Regions from separate parts of the Streptosporangium brasiliense genome, predicted to be linked through region 1. Evidence: predicted binding sites of a transcription regulator. Region 1 holds the regulator's gene; the other holds the start of a gene.
The links. Region 1 encodes LexA, which represses DNA repair genes until DNA is damaged. Its sites were predicted from a motif close to TCGAACANNTGTTCGA; they were not measured.
Positions count from the first base shown of each region.

Region 1 (5,435 bases):
TCAATTTGAGCTGAACGTAATCACGCGCCCCCGCGCCGTCAATGGTGCGAAATTTCGGGGGGCCCAACCGCTCGGGGAGAGGTTTACGGCCAGCGCTAGGCGATGCCCAGCACCCCGTCGGCCACGTCGGAGGCGGCCATGTGGACGGTGTGATGGGCGGTGGGCACCAGGACACCGGTCCGGAAAGGCGTCTCGTCCGGTCCGGACCGGACGTAGGAATGGCATTCGGCCGGCAGGGCCAGGGGATCGAACCGCACCTGGAGCAGGAAATGCGCGACCGGCTGCCGGAAACCGTGGCCGTGGTCGACGCACGGCCGCGTCGGCCTGTCGACGCTCTCCCACTCGAAGACCCAGGTGTCACCGGCCCGGAGCACATGGTCGAAGAGCAGTTCGGCGACCATCACCGCCCGCCGCTGGTGCCGCAGGACGGTGCCGACCCTGCAGTTCTCCAGAGCGTGGATCTCACACCCTTCGAGATCGGTGCCGGGATCGACGAACGACCTGACCACATACCGGTCCATGCCGTCGCGCCGGGCCCTGACCAGGGTGCGGGTCCACACCGACGCGCACATCCGCGCCGCGTCGATCAGCACCTTCTGCTGCTGGGTGATGACGACGGCGTCCTGGTCGCGTGAGCCCGGCAGCGCGTCCAGCGGCTCGCCGAGCGCCCCGGAACGCCCGTCCAGCCCCGGCCCGCGGTCGAGGAGGCGGGTGAGCGAGCCGCCGGGCAGGCGAAGGATCTCCTCCAGGGCCGTGACGACCAGCATGGACTGCTCGCCGCCGGGGCGCCGGTGGCCCCGCTGCCAGTCGCTCAGGGTGGACAGCGCGACCGTCAGCCCGCGCTGGGCCAGGCGGGACCGGATGCGGTCGAGTGGCAGGCCGTTCTCCCGGATGCAGGCGCGCAGGGCCTGGTGGAACGGGCCCGAGTGGAGCAGGAGGCCGCGGTCGGCTGCCGGTTCGGGGAGGCGGCGAGGCATGAGGGCGCTCCTCGGCTGTCGAGGCGGGCGGCTGGGATCCCCCGCACCCCTCCCCCGCGAGGACGGCACGGGCCCGCCGCGCTCTGTGGGGAGCGAGCGTAGAACGTCTCGCGATCCCCGGAAAGGTCGCTACAGGTAGCAATTGCCGAAATTTCGTCGCCTGTGGCTTATGCCGAGCCGAAAACAGAATCAGCGCATGCCCGGCACCCCCACAAACATGCCCGGCCCCCACAAAGGAGATCTGATCACCGGCGGAGGGGCGGGGAGTCCGTCCCGGTCGGGGAGCCCCACCGGCTCGGGAGCCCGTCCCGGTCGGGGGCCCGGAACGGCGGGAGCCCATACCGGCCGGAGAGCCCGTCCCGATCAGGGAGCCCGGAACGGCGGGAGCCCACACCGGCCCGGGAGCCCATAGCGGGCGGGGAGCCCGGAACGGCTGGGACGGAGGTCTCGCCGTACGGCCTTGCGAGCGGCCTCGGGCGCATGACGAGGAGCGGGGTCCCGATCGGGGACCCCGCTCCTCGTGGTGTGCCGTCTCAGAGCTTGCGCAGAACCGCCACGACCTTGCCCAGGACGGTGGCCTCGTCACCGGGGATCGGGTCGTAGTTGGTGTTGTGCGGGACGAGCCAGACATGGCCGTCCTTGCGCTTGAAGGTCTTGACCGTGGCCTCGCCGTCGATCATCGCGGCGACCACGTCGCCGTTGTCGGCGACGGGCTGCTGGCGGACGACCACCCAGTCGCCGTTGGCGATGGCCGCGTCGATCATCGAGTCGCCGGTCACCTGGAGCAGGAAGAGCGTGCCCTCGCCGACGAGCTGCTTGGGGAGGGCGAAGACGTCCTCGATGCTCTCCTCGGCGAGGATGGGGCCACCGGCGGCGATCCGGCCGACGAGCGGCACGTAGGCCGCGGTCGGGCGGCTGACCGGGGCCTCGTCGGTGCCGGAGTCGGGGTCCACCCACAGCACCGGCTCGCCGGGCAGGCGCACCTCCAGCGCGCGGGGGCGGTGCGGATCGCGGCGCAGGTAGCCCTTGCGCTGCAACGCCGTCAACTGGTGCGACACGCTGGAGGTGCTCGTGAGCTGCACCGCCTCGCCGATCTCCCGCATGGAGGGCGGGTAGCCGCGCTGCTGCACCGAGTCGCGGATCACCTCAAGGATCTTCCGCTGCCTGGGGGTGAGGCCGAGGGAGTCACGCCTGCGCACCGCCAGGTCGCTGACGGCCGAACCGTTCTCGTCGTGCCCGTTCATGCGGTCTCCTCGCCTCCCGGTCTGTATCTCTTACGTCGCACACAGCGACCGTACCCCCGTTGAAGATCGTATTCAAACAATTGTTCGAGTCGTTCTCGAAATCAGCGGTGGCGTGGTGTACAACATCGTACGGGAGTTCGATCGACATCGTGTTCGATTCGCCGATCTTTCTTCGACATGTGTTCGGCCAGGTCGAAGGGGTGGGGGGCCATCATGAAGACGACCACGGCGAAGAGGGGGCCCGGGCGCGCGCCCGTCCGGCGTCCCGGGCCCGCGGGGAACATCCGATATCCTGATCCGCCCCTGCGGCTCACCCGGCGGGGGAGGATCGTGGTGGTGGCGGCGCTCACGCTGGTCACCTTGGGGGCGCTCTGGGTCGGCGCGCGCATCGACGCCGCCTCGGCCTTCGAGCGGAGAGGTCACGAGGGGCTGCCGTGGGTCGTGGTGCACGGGGGCGACACGCTGTGGGAGATCGCCGACGCGGTGACGCGGGACGGGGATCCCGCCCCGACGGTCCGCCAGATCATGGACCTCAACGGCCTGTCCGACTCGGTGATCCGGCCCGGGGCCCGGCTCTACCTGCCTGACGGCTCCGCTCCCTGAGGGGCGTGGCCGGCGGGCCCGGCCCACGTGTGAGGTGACGGACCGGGGACGGCGCCGCGGACGCGCGTGCGGGGGCGGCCGGGGTGGCCGGGGCCGGTGTGGAGACGGTCGGGTGCCTGGTGGAGGTGATCGGGGCCGCCGAGGGGGTAGCGGGGGGTCGCCGGAGGGTGGCGGGGGCCGATGGAGGGGTGACACGCCCGGCCCGTGCGGATGTGATGCGCTGATCAGCGACTTCGTCCGACAGGGCCGTTTCAACTTGCGTTCATGGTCCGACACTTCTACCGTTGACCACAACATCTAGTGGCTTAATCGGCGTGCTTCACCATAGATTGTGTTTCCATTACCGCACCTCGACTATTCGGGGGGCGTGCGCGAGCGTCTCGTCAGACGCCCGGAAACGCACGAGAAGGTGGGCCACTCGCCGGCTCAAGGAGGCGACGCGCGTGCACTGTCCGTTCTGTCGCCATCCTGACACCCGGGTCATCGACAGCCGGTCCACCGAGGACGGCGGGGCCATCCGCCGCAGGCGCACGTGCCCGGAGTGCGGGCGCAGGTTCACCACGCAGGAGACGGTGCTGCTCATGGTCAGCAAGCGCAGCGGGGTGACCGAGCCGTTCTTCAGGGACAAGGTGATCGCCGGTGTCCGGCGGGCGTGTCAGGGACGCCCGGTCAGCGAAGACTCGCTGGCCCAGCTGGGCCAGCGGGTGGAGGAGAGCATCCGGGCGACGGGGGCGGCGGAGATCGCGGCCCACGAGGTGGGGCTGGCGATCCTGGGGCCCCTCCGCGACCTGGACGAGGTGGCCTACCTGCGGTTCGCCTCGGTCTACCGGAGCTTCGAGACCCTGGCCGATTTCGAGACCGAGATCAAGCAGTTGCGGGCGGAACGCTCCGCCAAGCAGGACTGATTCACACCCCGGGCGCCGGGGGACAGAGCGGCGCGTTGATTGGTCCGACTCGTGGGCTCCACGGAGCCCCGGAAGGGGGAAGTCATGACGGAGACGGTCGGTGGCGCGGCGGCGCGCGGGGGCAAGCGGTTGCGCAAGGGGCTGAAGATGAAGCGCGTCTTCACCACGCCGGGAGTGCATCCCTATGACGAGGTGCGCTGGGAGCGCCGTGATGTCGTGATGACCAACTGGCGGGACGGCTCGGTCAACTTCGAGCAGCGGGGCGTCGAGTTCCCCGAGTCCTGGTCGGTCAACGCCGCCAACATCGTGACCACCAAATACTTCCGCGGCGCGGTCGGCACCCCGCAGCGCGAGTGGAGCCTGAAGCAGCTCGTCGACCGGGTGGTGGGCGTCTACACCCGGACCGCGGTCGAGGAGGGATACTTCGCCTCCGACGAGGACGCCGAGATCTTCGACCACGAGCTCAAGCACGCCCTGGTCAACCAGGTCTTCAGCTTCAACTCGCCGGTCTGGTTCAACGTGGGCACCGCCTCGCCGCAGCAGGTCAGCGCCTGCTTCATCCTCGCGGTCGACGACCAGATGGAGTCCATCCTCGACTGGTACAAGGAAGAGGGTGTGATCTTCAAGGGCGGCTCCGGCTCCGGGGTCAACCTCTCCCGGATCCGCTCGTCGAAGGAACTGCTCTCCAGCGGCGGCACCGCCAGCGGCCCGGTCTCCTTCATGCGCGGCGCGGACGCCTCCGCGGGCACCATCAAGTCCGGCGGCGCCACCCGCCGCGCGGCCAAGATGGTCGTCCTGGACGTCGACCACCCCGACATCGAGGAGTTCATCGAGACCAAGGCGCGCGAGGAGGACAAGGTCCGCGCGCTGCGCGACGCCGGGTTCGACATGGACCTGGGCGGCAAGGACATCGTCTCCGTCCAGTACCAGAACGCCAACAACTCCGTGCGCGTCTCCGACGAGTTCATGCGCGCGGTGGAGCAGGGCGAGGAGTTCGGCCTGCGCGCCCGCCTCACCGGCGAGATCATCGAGAAGGTCGACGCCCGGCGGCTGTTCCGCAAGATGGCGACGGCCGCGTGGGAGTGCGCCGACCCCGGCGTCCAGTACGACGACACGATCAACGACTGGCACACCAGCCCGGAGACGGGCCGCATCACCGCCAGCAACCCGTGCTCGGAATACCTGCACCTGGACAACTCCTCGTGCAACCTGGCCAGCATCAACCTGATGAAGTTCCTGAAGGACGACAACTCCTTCGACATCGAGAACTTCGTGAAGATCACCGAGCTGATCATCACCGCGATGGACGTCTCCATCACCTTCGCCGACTTCCCGACCGAGAAGATCGACCAGACCACCCGCGCCTACCGCCAGCTCGGCATCGGCTACGCCAACCTCGGCGCGCTGCTCATGGCCACCGGCCACGCCTACGACTCGGCCGGCGGCCGGGCCATCGCCGGTGCCATCACCTCGCTGATGACCGGTGCCTCCTATCGCCGCAGCGCCGAGCTGGCCGCGGTCGTCGGCCCCTACGAGGGCTACGCGCGCAACGCCGACGCCCACAAGCGCGTCATGCGCAAGCACGCCGCCGCCAACGACGACCTGCGCACGCTGGAGGCCATGGACAAGGCCATCCACGTCGAGGCCTCCCGCCAGTGGACGGAGTGCCTCAAGCTGGGCGAGAAGAACGGCTACCGCAACGCCCA
Region 1 covers NZ_JAUSRB010000002.1:4,125,104-4,130,538, forward strand. Annotated here, with positions in the region: gene J2S55_RS27625 (hypothetical protein) at 96-977, opposite strand; gene lexA (transcriptional repressor LexA) at 1,511-2,221, opposite strand; gene J2S55_RS27635 (hypothetical protein) at 2,281-2,517, shown strand; gene J2S55_RS27640 (LysM peptidoglycan-binding domain-containing protein) at 2,558-2,824, shown strand; gene nrdR (transcriptional regulator NrdR) at 3,268-3,729, shown strand; gene J2S55_RS27650 (vitamin B12-dependent ribonucleotide reductase) at 3,814-5,435, shown strand, end outside.

Region 2 (5,435 bases), 1.1 Mb from region 1:
TCGCGGACCCGGCGCAGCAGCCGGTTGGCGATGCGGGGCGTGCCCCGCGACCGCCCGGCGATCTCGTGCGCCGCGTCGCCGGGCAGCTCCAGGCCGAGCAGCCGCGAGGAGCGGTGCAGCACCTGCTCCAGCTCGGCCACCTCGTAGAAGTCCATGTGCGCGACGAACCCGAACCGGTCGCGCAGCGGCGCGGGCAGCAGCCCGGCCCGCGTGGTGGCCCCGACCAGGGTGAACGGCGCGACCTCCAGCGGGATAGCGGTCGCCCCGGGCCCCTTGCCCACCACGATGTCGACGCGGAAGTCCTCCATCGCGAGATAGAGCATCTCCTCCGCCGGACGGGCCATCCGGTGGATCTCGTCGATGAAGAGGACCTCTCCCTCCGAGAGGGTCGACAGGATCGCCGCGAGGTCGCCCGCCCGCTCCAGCGCGGGCCCGGAGGTGATCCGGAGCGGCACGGAGAGCTCCGTCGCGATGATCATGGAGAGGGTCGTCTTGCCCAGCCCGGGCCCACCGCTCATCAGCACGTGGTCCGGCGGCCGGTTACGTCGCAGCGCGCTCTGCAGCACCAGTGACAGCTGCTCGCGCACCCGCGCCTGGCCGATGAACTCATCCAGCCGCTTGGGCCGCAGCGCCGCCTCGATCAGGCGCTCGTCCCCTTCGGCGTCCGGCGCCACCAGATCCCGCTCGAAGCTCACGCCGGTCCGCCTTCACTCGCACGCGCGGTCGCCGGCCCACCGGCCCCGCCTCTGTCATCCCCGGTGTCGTCCCAGGCCACCCGGCCCGCTCCCGGCCCGCCGTCCCAGGGCCGGACCGCACGGCCAGCTCCCGGCCCACCGGCCCCGCCCCTGCCGTCCCGGCCCGCACCGACCGGCCCGGACCTGCCGACCCCGGCCCCCCGGGCCGCTCCGGACCCGCCGGCCCGGACCCGGTCCGCGTGGGCGGTCCACGCCTCGCCGGGACCGCCGCGGCCGTGAGAGGCCCGCATCGGGCGCGCCCCCCTCATCGGACGCTCAGCGCGCGGAGCGCGGCCTTGAGCAACGCCGCCACCTGCGGCGAGCGCCCCTCCGCCACCTCGGCGTCGGCCTGGGAGGTGACGGCGGCGACGGCCTCGTCGGCGTCCCTGGCCGAGTAGCCGAGGCCGACCAGACCGGAGTGGACCTGGTCGCGCCAGGCGGGCGCGGACGCGCCGCCGTTGAGCGCGGCGTTGACGGCCTGCTCGGGGGTGCCGAGCTTGTCCTTGAGGTCGACGATGATCCGCTGGGCCCCCTTGGGGCCGACGCCGGGGACCCTGGTCAGCGCCTTCACGTCGGCGCTCGCCACGGCCGTCCGGAGCGCGTTGGGGGTGTGTACGGCCAGCATCGCCAGGGCGACCTTGGGGCCGACCCCGTTGGCCGTCTGCAGCATCTCGAAGACGCCGCGCTCGTCGTCGCTGCCGAAGCCGAACAGCGTCAGCGACTCCTCCCGGACCACGAGCGAGGTGGCCAGCCGGGCCTCCTCGCCCACCCGGAGCGTCGCCAGCGTGCCCGGCGTGCAGTGGACCAGTATCCCCACCCCGCCGACCTCGACCACCGCGCCGTCAGGCGCGACCGCGGCCACCCGTCCCCGCACCGAGGCGATCACTGTGTGGTTCCTCTCGAATATCCGGCCCGGCCCCGCCCCCGGAAGTAGGCGGCGGCGGTCGTGCCCGGCCCGGTCCTGGTCCTGGCGACCGCCTCCGCCAGGCGGTTCTGTGCCCCGCCCCGCCACACGTGACAGATCGCCAGCGCCAGCGCGTCGGCGGCGTCGGCGGGCTTGGGCATCGCATCCAGCCGCAGCAGCCGGGTCACCATGGTCCCCACCTGCTGCTTGTCGGCCGTGCCGCTGCCGGTGATCGCGGCCTTGACCTCCGACGGCGTGTGCAGCGCCACCGGCAGCCCCCGGCGGGAGGCGCACAGGATCGCCACCGCGGAGGCCTGCGCGGTGCCCATCACGGTCCTGAGGTTGTGCTGGGCGAAGACCCGCTCCACGGCCACCGCGTCGGGCTCGACCTCGTCGAGCCACTGCTCGATGCCCGCCTCGATCGCCACCAGCCTGGCCCCGATCTCGTCGTCGGCCGGAGTCCGGACGACTCCGACCTTGACGAGGCTCAGCGGCGCCCCGGGCCGTCCCTCGACCGCCCCGAGTCCGCACCGGGTCAGCCCCGGGTCGACCCCCATCACCCGCAGCTCGGGCAACCGCACCGACACGCCTCCGCTCGCCGAACACCTGTTCGGTGCCCGACTCTACCGCGTGGGAGCGCCGCTCGCACGGCTACCCGGCGGCGCCCGTCAGAAGTGGTCCAGCATGTACGGCTTGGCGTGGAAGGCGGCGTCGAGGGCGTCGTCGGAGTCCGCCGGGCCGGTGAGGATCCCCGAGCGGCGCAGGGTCGCGGTCGGGATCCCGGCGTACAGGGCCGAGAAGCCGGCCGCGGTGAAGGTGGGGGTGAATCCCGGCAGGGTCGCGGCGGGCTCGGCCGTACCGGAGCCGCCGGAGACCGACAGCTGCCAGGGGCCGGAGTTGCCGGGGCGCTGGGGGTCGTCGACCTGGACCGCGGCGTCGAGGGTGACGCCCGCCGGGAAGCCCCGCCCGGCGACGGCCGCGACGAGGTCGACGACGCGGAACATCCAGCGGGTCAGCGCGACGTGGTCCTCGGGACGGTCGCCGATCAGCCAGAACACCGGGTCGTCGGGGGCGACGGCCGCCCGGACCGACTTGGCGACGGAGGCCGAGGTGCCGACCAGCGACCACAGCGCCCGCGCCGTGGCCTCCGAACCCGCGACGAGAGCGGAGACCCTGATGTCGCCGCCGTCCCAGTGGTAGGTCACGAAGCCGTCGTCGGCCAGATAGAGGAAGTCGTCCTTGTTCTCCAGCAGCACGCGCCAGGCGCTCTCACCCCGGCTCAGGGGGCCGGAGGCTCGGGTTGCGGCGTGGACGCGGCCGAGGAGCGCGACCACCTCGGGGGCGTCGCCGGGGCCCATCCGGCGGATCTTGACCTGCTCGGTGGACCTGATCGTGCGCAGCGCCTCGGCGGGCAGGGTCGCCACGTGCATGGCGCCGGCGTGCTCCCAGCCGAGGGAGCGGTAGATGTGGGTGGTGGCCGGGTAGAGCGCCGAGACCGGATGACCCAGGGCCGCGCAGCGGTCGACGGTGGCCTGCATCAGGGTGCGGCCGACGCCCCGCCCCCGGTCCTCGGGGGCGACGGTCACCGAGGCGACGCCGCCCATGGAGATCGGCCTGCCGTGCCACCACTGGGTGAAGTCGTTGGTCCGGCTGGTCGCCACCAGGCGGGCGCCGTCGACGACGCCGAGGTATCTGCCCTCCTCCAGCGCCGGGACGGCCAGCTTCCGCCAGAGCTCCTGCTGGCCCTCGGGGACGGGCCCGAAGGCGCGCTTGCGGTTGTCCAGCACCGCGTCGAGATCGTCGACGGTCAGATCACGTAGTTCCACAAGGCTCCAACCTAGGCAGAGAACGCGAGCGAAGGCGAATCGTCACCACAGGTGAATCGGTCCCTACAGGTCTACAGGTGACGCGTGGCGGGCTCGGCGTCCGCGGCCCCCGCCCTGTCGCGCAGGCGGTCCAGCCGCCGCATCACCGGCGTCGCCGTGACGCCGTGCAGGACGAGCGAGGCCAGCACGGTGAAGGCGACCACCGCCCAGAGCTCCTCGGCGGGCACGCCGAAGTCGGCCTGGCCGAGGGCGTAGGCGAGGTAGAACAGCGAGCCGATGCCGCGGATCCCGAAGAAGGCCGTCACGCCGCGCTCGCGCGGGCCCGCCGGGCCGCCGAGCTGGGCGGCCCAGCCGGCCAGCGGCCGGATCACCAGCAGCAGCGACAGCCCGACGGCCGCGCCCCGCCAGGTGAGGGCGGCCAGGCCGCCGGTCGCCACGAACCCGCCGAGCAGCAGGATCAGCCAGGCGGTCAGCAGCCGCTCGATCTGCTCGATGAAGCCGTGCAGCACGCCGTTGTAGCCGTGGGTGCGCTCGGCGGCCCTGATCGTGCACCCGGTCACGAACACCGCGATGAAGCCGTAGCCGTGCACCAGCTCGGTGAGGCCGTAGGCCAGGAACGTCGCGGCCAGCGCGACGAAGCCGTCCCGGTGCTCGGCCAGGCGCAGATCGGAGACCTGGGCGCGGAAGAAGAGCCGGCCCAGCAGCCTGCCGGTCAGCAGCCCGCAGACCAGGCCGGCCCCGCACCGGTAGAGCAGGTCGACCAGCGCCCAGCCGCCGACCCAGCCGAGGCCCCCGGTGGCCGTCATCGCGACGGCGGCGAACACCAGGGGGAAGGCGAGGCCGTCGTTGAGCCCCGCCTCGGAGGTGAGGGTGAAACGGACCTCGTCGTCGGCCTTCTCCGAGTCGACGGGCTCGCCGACCTGCACGTCGGAGGCGAGTACCGGGTCGGTCGGGGCGAGCACCGCGCCCAGCAGCAGCGCCGCCGCCGGGGGCCAGCCCAGCAGCGCGGAGGCCACGGCGGCCACCGCCACGACGGTCAGCGGGAGCGTCCACCCCAGCAGGCGCCAGGTGGAGGCCCAGCCGCGCGGCCCGAAGGGCCGGTTGATCGCGAGCCCGGCGCCCATGAGCGAGATCAGCACGCAGATCTCGGCGGCGTGCTCGACCAGGGCCCGGTGGGCCACCGGATCGGGTCTGGGCAGCTCCAGCGGCAGCAGGTAGAGCAGGGCCCCGCCGATCAGGCAGGCCAGCGGCAGCGAGAAGGGCCTGCGGTTGAGCAGCCGGGGCAGGACGGCCGCGAGCAGGGCGCCGGCGCCCGCCAGCGCGAAGATCAGATCAGGGTTTCCCATCGTCCGCGTGATCTGCCCCGCCCTTGGGGGACAAACATCCCCTGGGGGACAGACGTCGCGGACGACGTGGAGTCCGCATCAGACGGCGGAGCGCCCGCCTCTCCCCGGAGAGACGGGCGCCGCACCGGACCTCACGCGTCGAGCTTCTCCAGCACCTCGTCGGAGACGTCGAAGTTGGCCCAGACGTTCTGGACGTCGTCGCTGTCCTCCAGGGCGTCGATCAGCCTGAAGACCTTGCGCGCGCCGTCCTCGTCGAGCGGGACGTTCAGCGTCGGCAGGAAGCTGGACTCGGCCGAGTCGTAGTCGATCCCGGCCTCCTGCAGGGCCTTGCGGACCGGGACGAGGTCGGTGGCCTCGGAGACGACCTCGAACTGGTCGCCCAGGTCGTTGACCTCCTCGGCGCCCGCGTCGAGGACCGCGGTCAGCACGTCGTCCTCCGACAGCTCACCCTTGGGCACGAGCACGACGCCCTTGCGGTTGAACATGTAGGACACCGAGCCGGGGTCGGCCAGGGAGCCGCCGTTGCGGGTCAGGGCGACCCGGACCTCGGAGGCCGCGCGGTTGCGGTTGTCGGTCAGACACTCGATCAGCACCGCCACGCCGCCGGGGGCGTAGCCCTCGTACA
Region 2 covers NZ_JAUSRB010000002.1:5,212,878-5,218,312, reverse strand. Annotated here, with positions in the region: gene ruvB (Holliday junction branch migration DNA helicase RuvB) at 1-695, opposite strand, end outside; gene ruvA (Holliday junction branch migration protein RuvA) at 1,000-1,620, opposite strand; gene ruvC (crossover junction endodeoxyribonuclease RuvC) at 1,617-2,204, opposite strand; gene J2S55_RS32415 (GNAT family N-acetyltransferase) at 2,307-3,464, opposite strand; gene J2S55_RS32410 (cation:proton antiporter) at 3,536-4,810, opposite strand; gene J2S55_RS32405 (YebC/PmpR family DNA-binding transcriptional regulator) at 4,942-5,435, opposite strand, start outside.
Region 2: a site for LexA is predicted at 2,237-2,252, ahead of ruvC (crossover junction endodeoxyribonuclease RuvC). Genes of this name have one in related genera too.